Regions from separate parts of the Phytobacter sp. V69 genome, predicted to be linked through region 2. Evidence: predicted binding sites of a transcription regulator. Region 2 holds the regulator's gene; each other region holds the start of a gene.
The links. The regulator PurR, encoded in region 2, represses purine synthesis genes. The targets are predictions, from matches to a motif close to CANGCAAACGTTTGCNTG.
Positions count from the first base shown of each region.

Region 1: tusA (sulfurtransferase TusA) is a predicted target of PurR. The motif match lies at 2,444-2,461, and genes of this name have one in related genera.
Region 3: carA (glutamine-hydrolyzing carbamoyl-phosphate synthase small subunit) is a predicted target of PurR. The motif match lies at 2,557-2,574, and genes of this name have one in related genera.

Region 1 is NZ_CBFFRL010000001.1:24,940-32,292, reverse strand. Features, by position in the region: gene zntA (Zn(II)/Cd(II)/Pb(II) translocating P-type ATPase ZntA) at 1-1,898, shown strand, start outside; gene tusA (sulfurtransferase TusA) at 2,139-2,384, opposite strand; gene ACSZPU_RS00150 (7-cyano-7-deazaguanine/7-aminomethyl-7-deazaguanine transporter) at 2,689-3,354, shown strand; gene ACSZPU_RS00145 (DcrB family lipoprotein) at 3,428-3,988, shown strand; gene ACSZPU_RS00140 (MFS transporter) at 3,989-5,191, opposite strand; gene ACSZPU_RS00135 (AI-2E family transporter) at 5,348-6,397, shown strand; gene ACSZPU_RS00130 (phenolic acid decarboxylase) at 6,404-6,910, opposite strand; gene ACSZPU_RS00125 (LysR family transcriptional regulator) at 7,010-7,353, shown strand, end outside.
Region 2 is NZ_CBFFRL010000018.1:12,694-20,046, reverse strand. Features, by position in the region: gene ACSZPU_RS04295 (riboflavin synthase subunit alpha) at 1-484, shown strand, start outside; gene cfa (cyclopropane fatty acyl phospholipid synthase) at 609-1,757, opposite strand; gene punC (purine nucleoside transporter PunC) at 2,060-3,259, opposite strand; gene punR (DNA-binding transcriptional activator PunR) at 3,372-4,283, shown strand; gene purR (HTH-type transcriptional repressor PurR) at 4,300-5,325, opposite strand; gene cydH (cytochrome bd-I oxidase subunit CydH) at 5,624-5,713, shown strand; gene ACSZPU_RS04265 (MFS transporter) at 5,879-7,048, shown strand; gene sodB (superoxide dismutase [Fe]) at 7,077-7,353, opposite strand, start outside.
Region 3 is NZ_CBFFRL010000116.1:7,937-15,289, forward strand. Features, by position in the region: gene ACSZPU_RS16175 (LysR family transcriptional regulator) at 1-527, opposite strand, end outside; gene ACSZPU_RS16180 (alanyl-tRNA editing protein) at 620-1,246, shown strand; gene dapB (4-hydroxy-tetrahydrodipicolinate reductase) at 1,517-2,338, shown strand; gene carA (glutamine-hydrolyzing carbamoyl-phosphate synthase small subunit) at 2,795-3,943, shown strand; gene carB (carbamoyl-phosphate synthase large subunit) at 3,963-7,187, shown strand; partial or broken gene ACSZPU_RS16200 (helix-turn-helix domain-containing protein) at 7,297-7,353, shown strand, end outside.

The DNA.
Region 1 (7,353 bases), on a different contig from region 2:
AGCAGGCCGGGTACGCTGTGCATGACGAGAACACCCCCAAAGAAGCCGCCCCGTCGCGCTGGCAGGAAAATATGCCGCTTCTGATGCTGATTGTGCTGATGGGTATCAGCTGGCTGCTGGAGCAGTTTAACCATCCGCTGGGCCAGACGGCCTTTATCGTGACCACGCTGGTCGGGCTCTACCCCATCGCGCGCCAGGCTCTGCGCCTGATGCATAGCGGCAGCTGGTTTGCCATCGAAACGCTGATGAGCGTTGCCGCCGTGGGTGCGCTGTTTATCGGTGCGACGGCCGAAGCCGCCATGGTACTGCTGCTGTTTATGGTGGGCGAGCGGCTTGAAGGCTGGGCAGCCAGTCGTGCCAGAAAAGGGGTAAGCGCACTAATGGCGCTTAAGCCCGACACCGCCACGCGCCTTCACGAAGGTGTGCGTCAGACGGTCACCGCACAGGAATTGCGCCCCGGCGATGTGATTGAAGTCCCGGCAGGCGGGCGCTTACCGGCGGATGGCAAGCTACTGACACCGTTCGCCAGCTTTGATGAAAGCGCGCTCACCGGGGAATCTCTGCCCGTCGAACACAGCAACGGCGACAGCATTCCCGCAGGCGCAACCAGCGTTGACCGTCTGATAACGCTGGAGGTGGTGTCCCGCCCCGGCGAAAGCGCTATTGACCGGATCCTGAAACTGATTGAAGAAGCCGAAGAACGGCGCGCGCCCATTGAGCGCTTTATCGACAGATTTAGCCGGATTTATACCCCGGTGATTATGGCTGTCGCTCTGCTGGTTGCCGTTCTGCCACCATTGCTGTTCTCGGCAAGCTGGCTGGAATGGATCTACAAAGGGCTGGCGCTGCTGCTGATTGGCTGCCCCTGCGCGCTGGTTATCTCCACGCCTGCGGCCATTACCTCTGGCCTGGCCGCTGCGGCTCGCCGTGGGGCGCTGATTAAAGGCGGTGCGGCGCTGGAACAGCTGGGCCGTATTCAGCAGGTGGCGTTTGATAAAACCGGCACACTGACCGTCGGGAAACCGCAGGTTGTCGGCGTACGACCACTGGACGGGGTTAACGAGGAGACACTGCTGGCTTTGAGCGCCGCCGTGGAACAGGGCTCTACCCATCCGCTGGCGCAGGCCATCATACGGGAAGCGCTGGCGCGTGAACTTGTCCTGCCAGACGCAACGGAACAGCGCACGCTGACCGGCAGAGGGATTGAAGCGCAGGTTTCAGGCCAACACATCCGCCTGAGCGCGCCGGATAAGCTGCCGCCAGAGGTGCTGGATGCCACGCTGCTGGCCGATATCAACGCACGTGAAAGCCAGGGTGAAACGGTGATTGTCACATTGCGCGATGGCGTTGTTATCGGCTCCTTGTCGCTGCGCGATACTCTGCGTGACGATGCGCGGGAAGCGGTCGCCGCGCTGCGTAATCTGGGGGTACAGGGAGTGATGTTAACCGGCGATAACCCACGAGCAGCCGCCGCCATCGCCGGGGAGTTGCAGATGGATTTCCGCGCCGGGTTGCTGCCGGAAGATAAGGTAAATGCGGTTACGGCGCTCAATCAGGCCTCGCCGCTGGCGATGATTGGCGACGGCATCAACGATGCCCCGGCGATGAAAGCCGCGACGATCGGTATTGCGATGGGCAGCGGAACGGACGTGGCGCTGGAAACCGCCGATGCGGCCTTAACCCACAACCGGCTCGGCGGGCTGGCGCAGATGATCCATCTGGCCCGCGCGACGCAGGCCAATATCCGCCAGAACATTGGTATTGCTCTGGGGCTGAAAGCGATTTTCCTGGTGACAACGTTGCTGGGGATAACAGGATTGTGGCTGGCAGTGCTGGCGGACACCGGCGCGACGGTGCTGGTGACGGCAAATGCGCTGCGGTTACTGCGCAAAGGGTGAATGGTGCGGCCTGATGCCCTCACCCCGGCCCTCTCCCACGGGGAGAGGGAGAAAACCCACCGCAAGTCTTTATGACCGAGAACAGTCGTAGCCCGGATAAGGCGCTTGCGCCACCATCCGGAAATTTGCACCATCAAAAGGGAGAATAAAATACGGCTCGATCGGTCCCCTCTCCATTAAGGGAGAGGGTTAGGTGAGGGGGAAATGCACGCACTCACGCACCGCTCCCCCCCAACACGGTCACTGCCCTTTACGCACCAGATAGCGGTATGGCAGCGACTCGGTCTCATGTGCAACCAGCTCATGCTCCATAAAACGGCAGAAGCCAGGAATATCGCGGGTCGTGGCCGGATCGTCAGCAATCACCAGTAAGGTTTCGCCAGGCTGCATATTGCGCACGGTCTTACGCACCATCATCACCGGTTCCGGGCAGCGCAGGCCCTGCGCGTCCAGCGTATGGTCGGCGGTAGTAAAGGGGTCGGTCATCTTCATCTCACACGGGAAAAAACGGCATTAGTTTACGCTGCCCATTTTGTGACGCAAGCCAGGTTAACGATTGCGTTAAAAATAACCATTGCATCAACTGAGTGTTGCAGTATCATTCTGCGGCTTTGCACAGTATCAACACGCGTTATTGGCGCAGTCAGTTTGATTGAGGCCAGCGCACAGCAACCGGAGCGTACACAGAGTACGTGAGGATTGCGAGCACTGCCCGATGTCAAATTGGTAAATAAAATAGCGTGTTAAATATTTATTGGGTTCCCTCACCCCAACTATAAAAAGGTCATCTATGACGCAGTTTTCACAAACTCAGCGCATGAAAGCGCTGTTCTGGCTATCCCTTTTCCACCTGCTGGTGATCACCTCCAGTAACTATCTGGTGCAGCTGCCGGTCAGCATTTTCGGCTTCCACACCACCTGGGGCGCATTCAGTTTCCCGTTTATCTTCCTTGCGACAGATTTGACCGTGCGTATCTTTGGCGCGCCGCTCGCCCGACGGATTATTTTCGCCGTGATGGTGCCTGCGCTGGTCATCTCCTACGGTATCTCGTCGCTGTTTTACATGGGAAGCTGGCAGGGCTTTGAAGCACTGACCCATTTCAACCTGTTCGTGGCCCGTATCGCCACCGCCAGCTTTATGGCTTACGCGCTGGGGCAGATCCTCGACGTGCATGTCTTTAACCGCCTGCGCCAGAACAAGCGCTGGTGGCTTGCTCCGGCGGCGTCCACCGTGTTTGGCAACGCCAGCGACACTCTCGCGTTCTTCTTTATCGCCTTCTGGCACAGCCCGGATGCCTTTATGGCTGCACACTGGATGGAAATCGCACTGGTCGACTTCGCCTTTAAGGTCATTATCAGCATTGCGTTCTTCCTGCCGATGTACGGTGTGTTGTTGAATATGTTGCTGAAAAGGCTGGCAGACAAATCTGAAATATCGGCGTTACAGGCCAGTTAAGAGTACGCGTTGTCAGTTGTGGTAAGATGTGCCGCATGAGCCGTTATGGCTGTTTATCGAAAGGAAGAAGTCAATGCGCAATCTGGTTAAATATGTCGGTATTGGCCTGCTGGTAATGGGTCTGGCGGCCTGCGACAACAGCGACAGCACGAAAGCACCCGCGCAGGGTGCCTCAGCAGAAAGCAACGCCTCCGGTCAGCCGGTGACGCTGCTCGATGGCAAACTCAGCTTCTCGCTGCCCGCTGAGATGACCAATCAGAGTGGAAAACTGGGTACGCAGTCCAACAACATGCACGTCTATTCTGACTCAACCGGTCAGAGAGCGGTCATCGTGATTGTAGGCGACGATACACAAGAAGATCTGGATACGCTGGCAAAACGTCTGGAAGACCAACAGCGCAGCCGCGACCCGCAGTTGCAGGTCGTCACCAACAAATCCATTGAGCTGAAAGGCCAGAAACTGCAGCAGCTCGACAGCATTATCTCCGCCAAAGGTCAGACCGCCTGGTCTACCGTGGTGCTGGGGAAAGTGGATAACAAACTGCTGACCCTGCAGGTGACGCTGCCGGCAGATAACCAGCAGCAGGCACAGACCGCAGCGGAAAACATTGTTAACACGCTGGTCATCAAATAATCAGGAAGCGGCCTCGACAAGAGGCCGTTTTTTTAGCCATACCGTCAGCACCATCGCCCCCGCTACCAGCAATGCCGTCAGCAGATAGACCATCGAAACCCCCGTCCAGCTCATCAGCAAACCAGCAACTGGCCCGGTAATCCCCAGCGACATATCCATAAACACCGTATACGTGCCCAGTGCTGCACCCTGGTTGTGTTGCGGCACGGCTTTCACCGCCACCACGCCCAGCGCCGGGAACACCAGCGAGAAACCAGCCCCCGTCAATAGCACCCCGGCTTTCGCTATCCATGGTGAATCGGCAACGCCCACCAGCACCAGCCCCACGATTTCCACCGCAAAACAGACCAGCGCCACATTCAGGCCACCAAAACGATTGATGCTGCCAGGGAAAACCAGACGTGCGCCAACGAAAGCCAGGCTAAACAGCGTCAGGGCGAATGCCGCGCCATCCCAACCTTTGGCGGCATAGAAGAAGGTGATGAAGGTGGCGATAACGCCAAACCCAACGGTACCCAGCGCCAGACCCATGCCATACAGCCACACGCGCCCCAGCACCGCCCGGAACGGCAGCGGCTTGCCTTTGCTGGCTTTAACCTCCGCACGGGGCAGCGCACAGACAAGCGCAATGAACACCACCGCCATGATAAACCAGCCCAAACCGCTCAGCCCGGCGTAGGTGTAGCAAACCACGCCAAGCGGCGCGCCAAGCGCCATCGCGCCATAGGTAGCGATACCATTCCAGGAAATAACGCGGGCGATATGCAGCGAACCAACCACCCCCACGCCCCAGAGCATCGACCCGGTGCCGGTAAAACTTTGCCCGACACCCAGAATCACGCGCCCCAGGCACAGCAGCACCAGGCTTAACAACGGCGACGCACTTTGCAGGTCCGCCAGCCAGTAACACAGGCCACAGAGAAACGCGCCAACCAGGCCAAAGACCACCACTTTTTTCGGTCCCAGCGAGTCGGCATAACGTCCTGCGTGCGGGCGGCTTATTAGCGTGGCGAAGTATTGCAAACTGATCACCAGCCCCGCCCAGAAGGCGCTGTAACCCAGGTTGTCATGCACGTAACCGGGCAATACCGCCAGCGGCAGACCAATAGTGAGATAGCTTGCGAAGTTAAAGATAACGACGGACAGAATCCGCAGATTGAGACGCAATCCGCTTAGCGCCGGTTCAGCGGCTTGTTCGGGCATGTGGGGTCACCAGATATTCACAACGATGTTTCACTATTACCACGTCACGACAGGAAAATCAGCAAGCAGATTAAGAATATCTGCCTCAGGCGAAGCGCCCGCCAATAGCTACACTTAGCCTACACTTAGCGGGCGGTATACAAAAAGGAATTGCCCATGACTCAACCCCAGCCCGATCGTGCGGGTTTACACATTCTTCTTAAACTGGCCTCATTGGTCATTATTCTGGCCGGCATCCATGCGGCCGCCGACATCATTGTCCAGCTCTTGCTGGCGCTCTTTTTCGCGATTGTACTTAACCCGCTGGTCACCTGGTTTATTCGCCGGGGATTAAAGCGACCCGCAGCCATTGCCATTGTGGTGGTGGTGATGCTGATCTTCCTCACCGCGCTGGTTGGCGTGCTGGCCGCATCGGTGAATGACTTTATGACCCTGCTCCCGAAATACAACCGTGAGTTCACGCGTAAGTTTCTCCAGCTCCAGGACGCGCTCCCCTTCCTGCACCTGCACATATCGCCAGAGCGTATGCTGCAACGGATGGACTCCGACCGACTGATGAGCTTTGCCACCGCGCTGATGACCCAGTTATCAAACGCCATGGCAAGCATTGTTTTGCTGCTCATGACGCTCATCTTTATGCTCTTCGAAGTGCGCCATGTGCCGTACAAACTGCGTTTTGCCCTGAACAACCCGCAAATCCATATCGCCGGTCTGCACCGGGCGCTGAAAGGGGTTTCCCACTATCTGGCGCTGAAAACGCTGCTGAGCTTATGGACGGGGGTGATTGTCTGGGCGGGGCTGGCCATTATGGATGTGCAGTTCGCGCTGATTTGGGGGGTGCTGGCGTTTCTGCTCAACTACGTGCCTAACATCGGTTCGGTCATTTCGGCCATTCCGCCGATGATTCAGGCGTTGCTATTTAACGGTATGTATGAATGTCTGCTGGTCGGCGGCCTGTTCCTGGTCGTGCATATGATTATCGGCAATATTCTGGAACCGAAGATGATGGGTCACCGGCTGGGCATGTCGACCCTGGTGGTATTTCTGTCGTTGCTGATATGGGGATGGCTGCTGGGTCCGGTGGGGATGCTGCTTTCCGTGCCGCTGACCAGCGTGTGTAAAATCTGGATGGAAACCACCGCTGGCGGCAGCAAGCTGGCGATTTTGCTTGGCCCTGGCAGGCCGAAAAGCCGCCTGCCAGGGTAGCCTGCCTTAACGCAGGTTATTCGGGAAATCCGCCGGAAGCTCACTAGCGGCGCAGGCGATGACGCTGTCATTGTCTGCGCCACAGTCACGTACAAAGGTGATAGTCGCAAACTCATCAATCACTTCGGTCGGGTACGCCGGGCCAGCCGCACGATAAGATTCCATCAGCGGAATATGATCGTTCTGGAAGCAGACGGTTTTTTCCGGATTGTTGATCACCCAACGCGGGAAGAAGATCGTGCCATGGAACAGACGATCGCCGAGGTTAACGATCAGGCTAACGTCGGTACCGGTCGGTTCGGTCCAGGAGATTTTGTAGATGCTTTCCCCCACACGCACAATGTACGCCTGCTGGTTTTTCACCCAACGGTTTGCCACGATACCGCTGTGAATACGGTAATCCAGGGTGGTGGCGTTTTTCACATAAATCTCGTAATTCCAGCCGTTATCGTAGGTATAAACCAGATGTTTGCCGACGAAACCGCTCAGGTCATGTTTATCAAAGCTGCTCATAACTCTTCTCCTCTTAATCGATGAGGAGATCGTACTGCTTCAAAAAATGAATGAATAACGCTATGTTTGAATCAAATTCATTCATTTTTTAGATGTGTTATGCACAAAACAACGCTGGAACAATGGTCGCTGCTGCAAAAAGTGGTGGAGCTGGGCAGTTTTGCGAAGGCTGCAGAAGAGACGCATCGCAGCCAGTCTTCCGTCAGCTACAACCTGAGCCTGCTGCAAGAACGTCTGGGGGTGGCATTGCTGAAGCAGGAGGGGCGTCGCGCCGTCCTGACACCCTCGGGCGAGCTGCTCCTCAGTCAGGTCAAACCGCTGCTGAAAGCCTTTGATTATGTGGAAACCCGCGCCGCCACGCTGCGTAACGGTCTGCGCACACGCCTGGACCTGGTGGTCGACAGCATCTTTCCGCGTTCGCGCCTGTTCGCCATTTTGCGTCA
Region 2 (7,353 bases):
GATTAACGGCAGCCATATCAGTTTTGACCTGATGAAAGAGACGCTGCGTATCACCAATCTGGGTGAACTGGCGGTTGGCGATGCGGTGAACGTTGAGCGCGCGGCAAAATTCAGCGACGAAATTGGCGGGCATTTAATGTCCGGTCATATCATGACCACCGCCGAGATCGTCAAGATTCTGACCTCCGAGAATAACCGCCAAATCTGGTTCAAGGTGCAGGATCCGGCGCTGATGAAATACATCCTCTATAAAGGATTTATTGGCATTGACGGCATTAGCCTGACCGTAGGTGAAGTGACGCCTACCCGTTTCTGCGTGCATCTGATCCCGGAAACGCTGCAGCGCACCACGCTTGGCAACAAAAAATTGGGTCACCGTGTGAATATCGAAATCGATCCACAAACGCAGGCCGTTGTTGATACAGTGGAACGTGTTCTGGCGGCGAAAGAGGCGGCGGCTGCCGTGGTCAGTAGCGGCGAATAAGCGCGAAAGCACACCGGATTAATGAAGGGAGAATACGGCAACGTATTCTCCCTTTTTTACGCAAAGCGGATAATGCCGCGGAACCTGTCAGAAAAAGAAAACCCCGCCGAAGCGGGGTGGGATGTTAGCGTGCTACGCGAAGTCCGTGTTCAATACCCCGGCTGAATACGACCTGCCAGAGTTGAATATCCCGCGAGCGAAAAGCGCCTGCGCAGGCGTTCAGATAGTAGCTGAACATACGTTTAAAGCGTTCGGAATAGTTATCGGCGATTTCAGGCCAGCTGGCGAGAAAACGTTCGTACCAGGCCATCAGGGTTTTATCGTAATCTGCGCCGAAATTGTGCCAGTCTTCCATCACAAAATGCGACTCACTGGCATTGGCAATTTGCCGTACCGACGGGAGGCAACCATTCGGGAAGATATAGCGGTCAATCCAGGGATCCACATTATGATCGGTTCGCCGTGAACCAATGGTATGCAACAGGAAAAGACCATCAGGTTTGAGGTTACGGTCAACCACGGTGAAGTAGGTATCGTAGTTTTTCGGCCCAACGTGTTCGAACATGCCGACAGAGACAATGCGGTCAAACTGATCGTTCAGGTCGCGATAATCCTGCAGGCGAATATCGACATCCAGGCCTTCACAACGCTGTTGCGCCAGTTTCTGCTGCTCTGCGGAAATAGTGACACCCACAACGCTGACACCGTAGTTTTGCGCCATAAATTGCGCCAGACCACCCCAGCCGCAGCCGATGTCCAGCACGCGTAGTCCCGGTTTGAGCTGCAGTTTTTCGCAAATTAAGCGCAGTTTAGCGATTTGCGCACTTTCAAGTTGCTCAGCATCTTTCCAGTAGGCGCAAGAGTATTGCATCTGTGGGTCCAGCATGCGGGTAAAAAGGTCGTTACCTAAATCGTAATGCTCTTTCCCGACGATCCATGCGCGTTTTTTGGATTGCAGATTAAATAATCTTGCCCCGGCGATACGAAGGGTATCTTTGAAATGGTGCGGAAGCTGCTTTTCCAGTCCGGCACGCAGCACTTTACTAAAAAAAACGTCCAGCCGGTCGCACTCCCACCAGCCGTCCATATAACTTTCCCCCAGTCCGAGCGACCCCTCCTGCAAAACACGTTTAAAAAAATCAGGGTTTTTCACCTGAATATCAGATGCCGACGGTCCATTAACCTGGATACCGGCGCGGCTCAGCAGCTCGTTTGCTATACGGAACCAGTTATCATCCCGTACGCTAACCTCTTCTATACACGATGAACTCATAACTTCTCCACCACCAGCAAGTGATCAGAACCTTCAAAGAGCGTAGCTGCTTTTTGAGGCATGTGAGAAATCTCACGGTTTTGGGCCGTGAGGCTGATATCCGACGTAGAACAGAGGAAGGGAGATGACCCTTGCCAGAAAGGCCTTCCGTGGTCAAACGGGAGCGCTCCGGCCCCCGTTAATGCATAATATTTATCGTATTTGTAACTAGCCGAAAAAGAGTATAGGCCTCAAAATCCAGTGATACAACAGAAAACTCTTAGCAAGCTAATCACTAAACTGTAACATAGTCGCTGATGCAACTATGCGTGCGAGGACGATTCAGTGGTCTCATCTGTGTGATAAACATCACTTTCTTGCGGTTGCATACGGTAGCCCAACGTGGCCAGAACGACCGTTGACAGCATCACGCTGGTGGTGGCGAGAAGCGGGTGAGCAATCAGGCCTGATACCACCAGGCTTGCGACGAAACAGAGTCCCAGTTGCAGCGTATTCTGTAGCGCTGCCGCACGTCCGGTCGCGTGCGGGAAGGGGCGTAGCGCCTGAGCCACAACAATCGGATAGATTGCGCCGTTTGCCATCGCCATCAGGCAGAAGGGGATCAGCAGGGAGGTCAGCGAGGCGCCAGGCAGTAGTCCCACGCCCCAGGTTGCGACCACGCTCAGCGCAAACGCTGCCAGCAGCCACGGCAGTAAACGGGCACCGGACCATTTTTGCAGCGCGGCACGACAGCCGTAACCCCCGACTAAAAAGGCGATGGTCTGTGGCACATAGCTCAGGCCGATAATCGCCGGGCCATAACCCATCTCATGCAGAATAAACGGCGAACCGGTAAGCCAGGCAAAGAAGCTGGCGGAGCAGGCGGCATAAATCAGCACGTTACCACGGTAGGCTTTATCGCGTAGCAGAGCGCTAAACGTCAGCGCTTGCTCGCTTTGTGCCGGTTTGTTCGCGGCAGGGCGCAGACGCAAGGCCGGAAGCATCAAAATCAGGGTGATAACAAACAAGGTGGCGAAGATGGCCTGCCAGGAGAAATGCGCCAGAATCCAGCTGCCGAGCAGCGGTGCGAGGGCAGGAGATAACCCGACCAGCGGCATAATGGTGGCAAAAATACGGTTTGTACGCTGCGCTGGATAGTAATCCGTCACCAGCGCCTGCCAGGTGACGGCAGCCGCACAAACTCCCACAGCCTGCACAAAACGCAGCACCAGCAGCCAGACCGCATCCTGAACCCAGAGCATACCAAGACAACTCACGGCAAAAATGGCCAAACCGCTTAGCAAAATAGGCTTACGGCCGTAGCGATCCGACAGCGGTCCCCACACCAGTTGGGCGACGGCAAAACCAGCGAGAAACAGGCTCAGCGTGGCGCTGACCGCTGCGGCAGAGGTATGTAAATCTTGCTGAATGTCGGCAAAGGCAGGCAGGTACATATCGGTGGCTAAGAAGCCTAGTACGCTTAAGCCCGCGAGCCAGACTAAAAATCCTTTTCCAGGTTGCATGGCAGATCTCTTTTTTAGGCAGGTAAACAGGGCTCCAGAGTCTAAGGAGTGCAAGTCGGCTTGTGAAACGCTAATATTTGTCCGGTGGTTTCAAAATTTTTGCAGGCAGATTATGTGGTCAGAATATTCACTGGCAGTGGTTGATGCCGTGGCACGTAACGGCAGTTTTAGCGGTGCTGCGCAAGAGCTGCATCGCGTGCCTTCTGCGGTCAGCTATACCGTGCGCCAGCTTGAAGAATGGCTTGCGGTGCCGCTGTTTGAGCGCCGACACCGGGATGTTGAGCTGACGCCCGCCGGGGTGTGGTTTTTGAAAGAAGGGCGTTCTGTTATCAAAAAAATGCAGATCACCCGGCAACAATGCCAACAAATCGCAAATGGTTGGCGCGGTAAGCTCTCTATCGCGGTCGATAACATCGTCAAACCGGAACGTACCCGGCAGATGATCGTCGATTTCTATCGCCATTTTAGCGATGTTGAACTGCTGGTTTCCCAGGAGGTCTTCAACGGCGTCTGGGACGCGCTGGCCGACGGACGCGTTGAGCTGGCTATCGGCGCAACCCAGGCGATTCCGGTCGGGGGCCGTTATACCTTCCGTGATATGGGTATGCTGAGCTGGAAATGCGTGGTCGCCCGCCATCACCCGCTGGCCGCGATGACGACACCGCTCAGTGACGATACGTTGCGCAACTGGCCATCGCTGGTGCGGGAAGATACATCGCGGTCACTGCCGAAACGCATTACCTGGCTTTTAGATAATCAGAAGCGCGTTGTCGCTCCGGACTGGGAATCCTCTGCTGCCTGTCTGTCGGCCGGATTGTGTATTGGGATGGTGCCCGCGCATTTCGCTCGTCCGTGGATCGATCGCGGCGAGTGGGTGGCGCTGGAACTGGAAAACCCTTTCCCGGACGCCGCCTGTTGCCTGACCTGGCAGCAAAATGACGCCTCACCGGCGCTGAGCTGGTTATTGAGCTATCTGGGTGACAGTGAGACGCTGAATCGGGAATGGTTGCGGGAGCAGGAGTGAGCTGCTCCCGGCGAGATTAACGGCGGTAGTCGCGGAACGGACCGTCGGCAACCGAACGGCGTTCAATCAGGCGCGGATGCACTTCGATGGACTGCGACTCTTCACGTTTATTGACGATGCGGTCCAGCAGCATGTTAAACGCAGTCTCACCCAGCGAGTCTTTCGGCTGATGAATGGTCGTCAGCGATGGGGTGAAGAAACGCGAGTTGCGCACGTTATCGTATCCGATCACCGAAATATCCTGCGGTACGCGCAGGCCCATTTCGTCGGCGGCGCACAGCGCACCCATCGCCATAATGTCGCCACCGCAGAACACTGCGGTCGGGCGAGATGACTGGGTCAGCATTTGTTGCATCGCGCGATAACCGGACTCCGGCTCGAAGTCACCCTGCACGATCCAGTTTTCCGGTACCGTGATGTGGGCTTCTTCCATCGCTTTCATAAAGCCGCTAAGGCGGCCTGCACCGGTATTACGCTCAAGCGGGCCCGGGATCACGCCAATCTCGCGATGCCCACGTTCGATCAGATAGCGGCCAGCCATATAGCCACCGGCAAAGGCGTTATCAATTACCGTGTCGGTAAAGTCGGCTTTGGCTTCGCCCCAGTCCATCACCACCATCGGAATATGGCGATATTCTTCCAGCATGCTGAGTAACGTTTCCGGATATTCAGAACACATCACCAGCAGACCGTCGACGCGCTTTTGCGCCATCATTGACAGATACGCGCGCTGCTTTTCCAGGTTATTCCAGGCATTGCCGAGAATAAGGGTGTAGCCTTTCTGGAAACAATTTTTCTCAACCGCCTCAATGATCTCGGCGAAATAAGCCGCTTCGCTGCTGGTCGCCAGTAAGCCAATAGATTTTGTGTGATTGACTTTCAGGCTGCGGGCAACGGCGCTGGGCGAATAGTGTAGTTCTTTAATTGCTGCCCAAACGGCGTTACGCGTCTCTTCAGCAACGAAACGCGTCTTGTTAATTACATGTGATACGGTTGTGGTGGAAACGTTTGCTCGCTTCGCTACGTCTTTAATCGTTGCCATCAGATCTTACTCCAGACCATATCGTAAACTCCTGATAATACAAAAGGTAAACGTTTGCCTACCATCACCCTGTACCCATAGAAGGGATTGCATTACGCCGGGAAAAAGACACTGGACGTCAGGAGGGGAGTCAATGGCCGGTACGCTAATAAATTTAGCGTCGAATTTTGTCTTATCTTGAACAAAAGGGGAAGCGCTAAAACGTATATCAATCTAAATCCAGCAAGATTTTTACGTTTATTTATGCAAAAATGCGTTACATCACTTTTTGTGTGGAAATTAATAAGGGGAAAAATTGATGAGCACCGACCTGAAGTTTTCTTTAGTTACCACCGTTATCGTTCTCGCTCTGATTGTTGCTGGCGCGCTGACGGCGGCACTGCATTGATTTATCCAGGGGAGAGTTCTCTCTCCCTCATCTTTTCCCACCATTGTCATCAAATCAGCAATAGTCTTTTCGCATTTCGCTAACTTCTGTTTTTTGTGATTGATGTCATACTTTTGGCTTCTGTGACGGTGTCGCGCGTCGACACGGCAATTCCGGAGTCTATTTATGAAGATCAATTTCCCACTGCTTGCCCTGGCGATTGGCGCTTTTGGCATCGGTACAACCGAATTTTCACCGATGGGTTTACTACCCGTTATCGCCCAGGGTGTGGATGTGTCGATCCCGGCAGCGGGTATGCTTATTAGCGCCTACGCCATCGGCGTGATGGTCGGGGCGCCGCTGATGACGCTGCTGCTTTCACACCGTGCCCGGCGGAATGCGCTGGTATTTCTGATGGCGATTTTTACCCTCGGCAACGTGCTGTCGGCAATATCACCTGATTACACAACCCTGATGCTCTCCCGCATTATTACCAGCCTGAACCACGGTGCCTTCTTTGGTCTGGGTTCGGTGGTGGCCGCAAGCGTGGTGGCGAAAGAAAAACAGGCCAGCGCGGTGGCAACCATGTTTATGGGGCTGACGATCGCCAATATCGGCGGGGTGCCTGCAGCAACCTGGCTGGGTGGGGCGATTGGCTGGCGTATGTCGTTCCTCGCAACGGCAGGGCTGGGTGTTATCGCCATGGTCAGCCTCTATTTCTCCTTGCCGAAGGGCAGTGCAGGTGAACGGCCTGATGTGCGCAAAGAGTTGTCGGTATTAATGCGACCGCAGGTGGTCTCTGCACTGTTAACGACCGTGTTAGGGGCAGGGGCGATGTTCACGCTTTACACCTATATTTCACCGGTTCTGCACCGTATTACCGATGCCACGCCGGCCTTTATTACCGCGATGCTGGTGCTGGTGGGTGTGGGTTTCTCCATTGGCAACTACCTTGGCGGCAAACTGGCTGACCGTTCCGTCACCGCGACCCTGAAAGGCTTCTTGCTGTTATTGATCGTGATTATGGCTGCTATCCCCTGGCTGGCGCGCAGTGAAGTTGGTGCGGCTATCAGCATGGTTATCTGGGGAGCGGCAACCTTTGCGGTGGTTCCGCCGCTGCAGATGCGCGTGATGCGTGTGGCACATGAAGCGCCAGGATTGTCATCGTCAGTGAATATTGGGGCGTTCAACTTGGGTAATGCACTGGGTGCAGCAGCAGGCGGTGCGGTGATCTCGGGCGGCCTGGGCTATACCGTTGTGCCAGTTACCGGGGCGATTATTGCCGGGATGGCATTACTGTTGGTGCTGTTCTCCGGCAGAGCCAATGCAGAACGCAACTGCGCTGCGGCGGAATAAAAAACAGGAGGGTTTCCCCTCCTGATGATTACGCGGCGAGATTCTTCGCGACAAACTCCCAGTTGACCAGCGCCCAGAAATGCTCCAGATAATTTGGACGGGCGTTGCGATAGTCAATGTAGTAAGCGTGTTCCCACACATCCACAGTCAGCAGCGGTGTGGCGTCGGTGGTCAGCGGCGTTCCGGCATTAGAGGTCGAAACGATAGCCAGCTTGCCATCGGCGTTTTTCACCAGCCACGTCCAGCCTGAACCAAAGTTCTTCACCGCGGCATCCGTGAATTTCGCCTTAAACTCTGCGAAGCTG
Region 3 (7,353 bases), on a different contig from region 2:
TGGCGCAGATATTCCGGCGTGGCGCAAATCAGATGGCTAATCGGCATCAGCGGTTTACCGTGCAGGCCGGGGGAGGGCGAGTTGGTAATGCGCAGCGCCAGGTCGACGCCGTCATCAATCAAATCCATATAGCGGTCTTCCAGGCGCAGGCGCACATCGACCTGCGGATAACGGTGGAGAAACTCGCTCATCAGCGGGTGAATGACAAAACGCCCCACGGCTTTGGGCACGCTGAGCGTCAGGGTGCCTTGCGCAATATTCTGCACGCTACTGCCGGAGTTCATCGCAAGCCTTGCCGCCTCCAGCATGGTTTGCGTGTGTTCGTACACGCTTCGCCCGGACTCAGTCAGCCGAAGTTTTCGCGTTGTGCGGTGCAATAATTTATTGCCCAGCGCCTTTTCAAGGCGGGAAACACAGCGGCTCATTGCCGATGGTGTCGCGCCGGCAATACGTGCAGCGCCAGAGAAGCTGCCCTGATCGACAATCAGAACAAAGGTGGCGAGATCGGGAAGCAGGGACGTATTCATTTGTGTCTGCCAGACAAAGGTTCGTTGAGTGAGTGACGGATTATCGTGTTCAGTGAAAATAATATACTGGTCGTGCAATCAGGAGGAAGAAAATGACAAGACGAGATTACTACACCTGTGATCAGACCCACGGCCAGGCCAACGTCGTGCAATGCATTCCCGATGGAGAGGACGGCTTTGTGATTGAGCTGGACGTCACGCTCTTTCATCCGCAGGGCGGCGGGCAGCCTTCTGACGGCGGCACCATTGGCGGCGTGTCCGTGCAGCGAGTTTTTGCCGATGGCGAGACCGTATGGCATCGCACCGCCAGGCCGATCGCGCCTGGCCCGGTCACGCTCAGCGTCGACGGTGAATTACGCCGGCTGCATGCGCGCTGGCATTCAGCGGGGCATCTGATCGGTACAGCGGGTGAAACCTTCGGCTGGCAACCGGTTAAAGCCCATCACTGGCCTGGGGAAGGGCGCATCACATTTAACGGTAACGGGAGTATCACCGCGGAGATGCTGGCGGCAACAATCAGCGCATGGATAGATGAAAATCTGCCGCGACACATCGAATTTTCCGAAGGGAAGCGGCAGGTTCGCTTTGGCGAATTGCCCGCCTATGGCTGTGGCGGTACCCATGTCTGCTCGCTGCGTGATATCGGGAAAATCACGCTTACTGGTGTCAAAATGAAAAAAGGACAGCTGGTTGTCAGCTATACGGTGGACGAAAGCTGACGGTTCGCTGACGTGCGGTGAGTTATTGCTCAGCAATATACGAGGTGATAACGCACCGCCGCAGCGGAAAATCTTCTTAGAGTCTCGATACTCAGCGTCTTCTGCGGCTTTTGCTGGTCAAATCGCAACATGCGAACTCATGTCTTTTACTGATATTTTCCTCTGTTTATCATTTAATTCTAATTATCGGTGTTTTCGGCTGGTAGCCCCGACGTGGGCTGGTTAATCTGAGAACGATTTTCAGCATTTCATTAACAAAAGAGTACAACTATGCATGATGCACAAATCCGCGTAGCCATCGCGGGTGCCGGTGGGCGTATGGGGCGCCAGTTAATTCAGGCAACCCTGCAGATGGACGGCGTCGCGCTTGGCGCAGCGCTGGAGCGAGAAGGTTCTTCCCTGCTGGGTAGCGATGCAGGAGAGCTCGCAGGCGTGGGTAAAACAGGCGTTACCGTAAGCAGCGATTTGCAGGCGGTAAAGGACGATTTTGATGTACTGATCGATTTTACCCGTCCGGAAGGGACCCTGGTACACCTGGCGTTTTGTCGCCAGCACCGTAAAGGGATGGTTATCGGTACAACCGGTTTTGACGACGTGGGCAAAGCGGCAATCCGCGACGCTTCACAAGAGATTGCCATTGTCTTCGCGGCGAATTTCAGCGTCGGCGTGAACGTGATGCTTAAGCTGCTGGAAAAAGCGGCGAAGGTGATGGGTGATTACACCGATATTGAGATCATCGAAGCACATCACCGTTACAAAGTAGATGCGCCGTCAGGCACTGCGCTGGCGATGGGAGAGTCTATCGCCCATGCACTGAATAAAGATTTAAAGGATTGTGCGGTTTATGCACGTGAAGGTCATACCGGCGAGCGTATTCCTGGCACAATTGGCTTTGCTACCGTCCGTGCGGGCGACATTGTCGGCGAACATACGGCGATGTTCGCCGATATTGGCGAACGCGTTGAAATCAGCCATAAAGCATCAAGCCGAATGACTTTCGCCAATGGTGCTATTCGTTCCGCTTTGTGGTTGAAAAATAAAGATACCGGCCTTTTTGATATGCGAGATGTGCTGGATCTGAACAATTTGTAAAAGTTATTACCCATCGTGATGTGGTTGTTGCAGTCGTAATGTGTTGATTGCATAGGGCAATAATTTATTGCCCTTTTATTTTATCTGTTTCATCTTTTTTATTCGTATATTTCCTTGTTATCCTCAATCTTCATCGCCATTTCAGTTGCCAAAATGTAAATTTTGACCATTTGGTCCACTTTTTACTGAGCCGGGTTCGAGAAAATCAGTTTTATGGTGACGCAAGCGTTTTCCTTGGCCAGTTAATGCGATCTTTTTACCCTTTAAATCATGCTATTCTTACCTGGGGCGCAAAAAGATATGAAAAATATGCGCTATAAGTTGACTTTTACCCTTCATGTCTCCAGAATGCCGCCGTTTGCAAAAAATTCGCGGCTACGCAGATTTGCATTGATTCAAGGCCTATATTTGAATTAATATGCAAATAAAGTGAGTGAATATTCTCTGGAGGGTGTTTTGATTAAGTCAGCGCTATTGGTTCTGGAAGACGGAACCCAGTTTTACGGTCGGGCCATAGGGGCAACAGGTTCGGCGGTTGGGGAAGTCGTTTTCAATACTTCAATGACCGGTTATCAAGAAATCCTCACTGATCCTTCCTATTCCCGCCAAATCGTCACTCTTACTTATCCCCATATTGGTAATGTCGGCACCAACGCCGCTGATGAAGAATCCTCTCAAGTACATGCGCAAGGCCTGGTCATTCGCGACCTGCCGCTGATTGCCAGCAACTACCGCAATACCGAAGATCTCTCTTCATATCTGAAACGCCATAACATCGTGGCGATTGCCGATATCGATACACGCAAGTTGACGCGTCTGCTGCGTGAAAAAGGCGCGCAGAACGGCTGCATCATCGCCGGGGATAACCTGGATGCCGCACTGGCACAGGAAAAAGCGAAAAACTTCCCAGGCCTGAACGGTATGGATCTGGCAAAAGAAGTGACCACTGCCGAGCCGTACAGCTGGACGCAGGGGAGCTGGACTCTGAAAGGTGAACTGCCGGAAGCGAAAAAAGAAGATGAGCTGCCGCTGCACGTGGTGGCCTACGATTTCGGCGCGAAACGTAACATCCTGCGTATGCTGGTTGACCGCGGCTGCCGCCTGAAGGTGGTCCCGGCGAAAACCTCCGCAGAAGACGTCCTGAAAATGAATCCGGACGGTATCTTCCTCTCTAACGGCCCTGGCGACCCGGCACCGTGCGATTACGCCATCGATGCGATTGAGAAATTCCTTGAAACCGACGTTCCGGTATTCGGTATCTGTCTCGGCCATCAGTTGCTGGCGCTGGCAAGTGGTGCAAAAACCGTGAAGATGAAGTTCGGCCACCACGGCGGCAACCACCCGGTTAAAGATATCGATAACAACACGGTGATGATTACCGCACAGAACCACGGTTTTGCGGTTGATGAAGCCTCCATGCCTGCCAACCTGCGCGTGACCCACAAGTCACTGTTTGATGGCACCCTGCAAGGGATTCATCGCACGGACAAACCGGCATTCAGCTTCCAGGGCCACCCTGAGGCGAGCCCAGGCCCGCACGATGCGGCGCCGCTGTTCGACCATTTCATCGAGTTAATTGAGCAATACCGTCAGTCTGCGAAATAATCAGGAGCGAAGAAGAGTCATGCCAAAACGTACAGACATAAAAAGTATCCTGATCCTTGGCGCAGGTCCGATTGTTATCGGCCAGGCCTGTGAGTTCGACTACTCCGGTGCGCAGGCGTGTAAAGCGCTGCGTGAAGAGGGTTACCGCGTCATTCTGGTGAACTCCAACCCGGCGACGATCATGACCGACCCGGAAATGGCGGATGCGACCTATATTGAGCCGATCCATTGGGAAGTGGTACGCAAAATCATCGAAAAAGAGCGTCCGGATGCCGTTCTGCCGACCATGGGTGGCCAGACTGCGCTGAACTGTGCGCTGGAGCTGGAACGCCAGGGCGTACTGGCCGAGTTCGGCGTCACCATGATTGGTGCCACCGCAGACGCGATTGATAAAGCAGAAGACCGCCGTCGTTTCGACGTGGCCATGAAAAAAATCGGTCTGGAAACCGCGCGTTCCGGTATCGCACATAACATGGAAGAAGCGCTGGCCGTTGCGGCTGACGTGGGCTATCCGTGCATCATTCGACCGAGCTTCACTATGGGCGGTACGGGTGGCGGTATCGCGTACAACCGTGAAGAGTTTGAAGAGATTTGTGAACGTGGTCTGGATCTTTCCCCAACCAAAGAGCTGCTGATTGATGAGTCGCTGATTGGCTGGAAAGAGTACGAGATGGAAGTGGTTCGCGATAAGAACGACAACTGCATCATCGTCTGCTCCATCGAAAACTTCGACGCCATGGGCATCCACACCGGTGACTCCATCACCGTTGCACCAGCCCAGACGCTGACCGATAAAGAGTATCAAATCATGCGTAACGCCTCGATGGCGGTACTGCGTGAAATCGGCGTGGAAACCGGCGGTTCTAACGTTCAGTTCTCGGTTAACCCGAAAAACGGTCGTCTGATTGTTATCGAAATGAACCCGCGTGTTTCACGCTCCTCGGCGCTGGCGTCTAAAGCGACCGGCTTCCCAATTGCCAAAGTGGCGGCGAAACTGGCGGTGGGTTACACCCTCGACGAGCTGATGAACGACATCACCGGTGGGCGTACTCCGGCATCCTTCGAGCCGTCCATTGACTACGTTGTGACCAAGATCCCGCGCTTCAACTTCGAAAAATTTGCCGGGGCCAACGACCGCCTGACCACCCAGATGAAATCTGTCGGTGAAGTGATGGCGATTGGCCGCACCCAGCAGGAATCCCTGCAGAAAGCGCTGCGTGGCCTGGAAGTGGGCGCGACCGGTTTTGACCCGAAAGTGAGCCTGGAAGACCCGGAAGCACTGACCAAAATTCGCCGCGAGCTGAAAGACGCAGGCGCAGAGCGTATCTGGTACATCGCCGATGCCTTCCGTGCGGGCCTGTCCGTTGACGGTGTATTCAACCTGACCAACATCGACCGCTGGTTCCTGGTGCAGATTGAAGAGCTGGTGCGTCTGGAAGAGAAAGTCGCCGAAGTGGGCATTAACGGCCTCGACGCTGACTTCCTGCGTATGCTCAAGCGTAAAGGCTTTGCCGATGCGCGTCTGGCTAAACTGGCCGGCGTACGCGAAACGGAAGTTCGCAAGCTGCGTGACCAGTACAACCTGCACCCGGTCTACAAACGTGTGGACACCTGTGCGGCAGAATTCGCCACTGACACTGCTTACATGTACTCCACGTATGAAGAAGAGTGTGAAGCGAACCCGAACCAGGACCGCGATAAAATCATGGTACTGGGCGGTGGTCCGAACCGTATCGGTCAGGGTATCGAATTTGACTACTGCTGCGTACACGCTTCTCTGGCGCTGCGCGAAGACGGTTACGAGACCATCATGGTCAACTGTAACCCGGAAACCGTCTCGACCGATTACGACACTTCCGACCGTCTGTACTTCGAGCCGGTAACCCTGGAAGACGTGCTGGAAATCGTGCGCATCGAGAAGCCGAAAGGCGTTATCGTGCAGTACGGCGGCCAGACCCCTCTGAAACTGGCGCGTGCGCTGGAAGCCGCAGGCGTGCCGGTTATTGGTACCAGCCCGGATGCGATTGACCGCGCCGAAGACCGTGAGCGTTTCCAGCAGGCGGTTGACCGTCTGAAACTGAAACAACCGGCGAACGCCACCGTAACCGCGATTGAGATGGCCGTTGAGAAGGCGAAAGAGATTGGCTACCCGCTGGTGGTGCGTCCGTCCTACGTTCTGGGCGGCCGTGCGATGGAAATCGTCTATGACGAAGCTGACCTGCGCCGCTACTTCCAGACTGCGGTCAGCGTCTCCAACGATGCGCCAGTGCTGCTCGACCGCTTCCTCGACGACGCGGTAGAAGTGGACGTGGACGCTATCTGCGACGGCGAAATGGTGCTGATTGGCGGCATCATGGAGCACATCGAGCAGGCTGGCGTGCACTCCGGTGACTCCGCCTGTTCCCTGCCAGCCTACACGCTGAGCCAGGAAATTCAGGATGTGATGCGCCAGCAGGTGCAGAAACTGGCCTTCGAACTGCAGGTTCGCGGTCTAATGAACGTCCAGTTTGCGGTGAAAGATAACGAAGTCTACCTGATTGAAGTCAACCCGCGCGCAGCGCGTACCGTACCGTTCGTCTCCAAAGCCACCGGCGTGGCGCTGGCGAAAGTGGCAGCGCGCGTGATGGTTGGCCAGACGCTGGCTCAGCAGGGTGTGACCAAAGAAATCATCCCGCCGTACTACTCGGTGAAAGAAGTGGTGCTGCCGTTCAACAAATTCCCGGGCGTTGACCCGCTGTTAGGGCCAGAAATGCGCTCTACCGGGGAAGTGATGGGTGTGGGCCGTACCTTCGCCGAAGCGTTTGCTAAAGCACAGCTGGGCAGCAACTCGACGATGAAGAAACAGGGCCGTGCGCTGCTCTCTGTCCGCGAAGGCGACAAAGAGCGCGTGGTGGATCTGGCGGCGAAGCTGCTCAAGTTCGGTTTCGAGCTGGATGCTACTCACGGTACCGCGATTGTGCTGGGTGAAGCAGGCATCAACCCGCGTCTGGTGAACAAGGTGCATGAAGGGCGTCCGCACATTCAGGACCGTATCAAGAATGGCGAATACACCTACATCATCAACACCACCGCAGGTCGTCAGGCGATTGAAGACTCCAAGCTGATTCGCCGCAGCGCGCTGCAGTACAAAGTGCATTATGACACCACACTGAACGGTGGTTTTGCGACGGCCATGGCGCTGAATGCCGATGCCAAAGAAAAAGTGACCTCCGTGCAGGAAATGCACGCGCAAATTAAGAAATAAGTTGTTCTGGCGAATGCATGTGCATTCGCTTGCAGATAAAAACGGTTCCTGCAAAGGAGCCGTTTTTTTATGCCATAAGGTTATTCCAGGTCACATATACCCGTGATCATTGAAACTGCTTGATTTCATGCTGTCAGGGGATCATGCTCAGACCATGAACATCAGA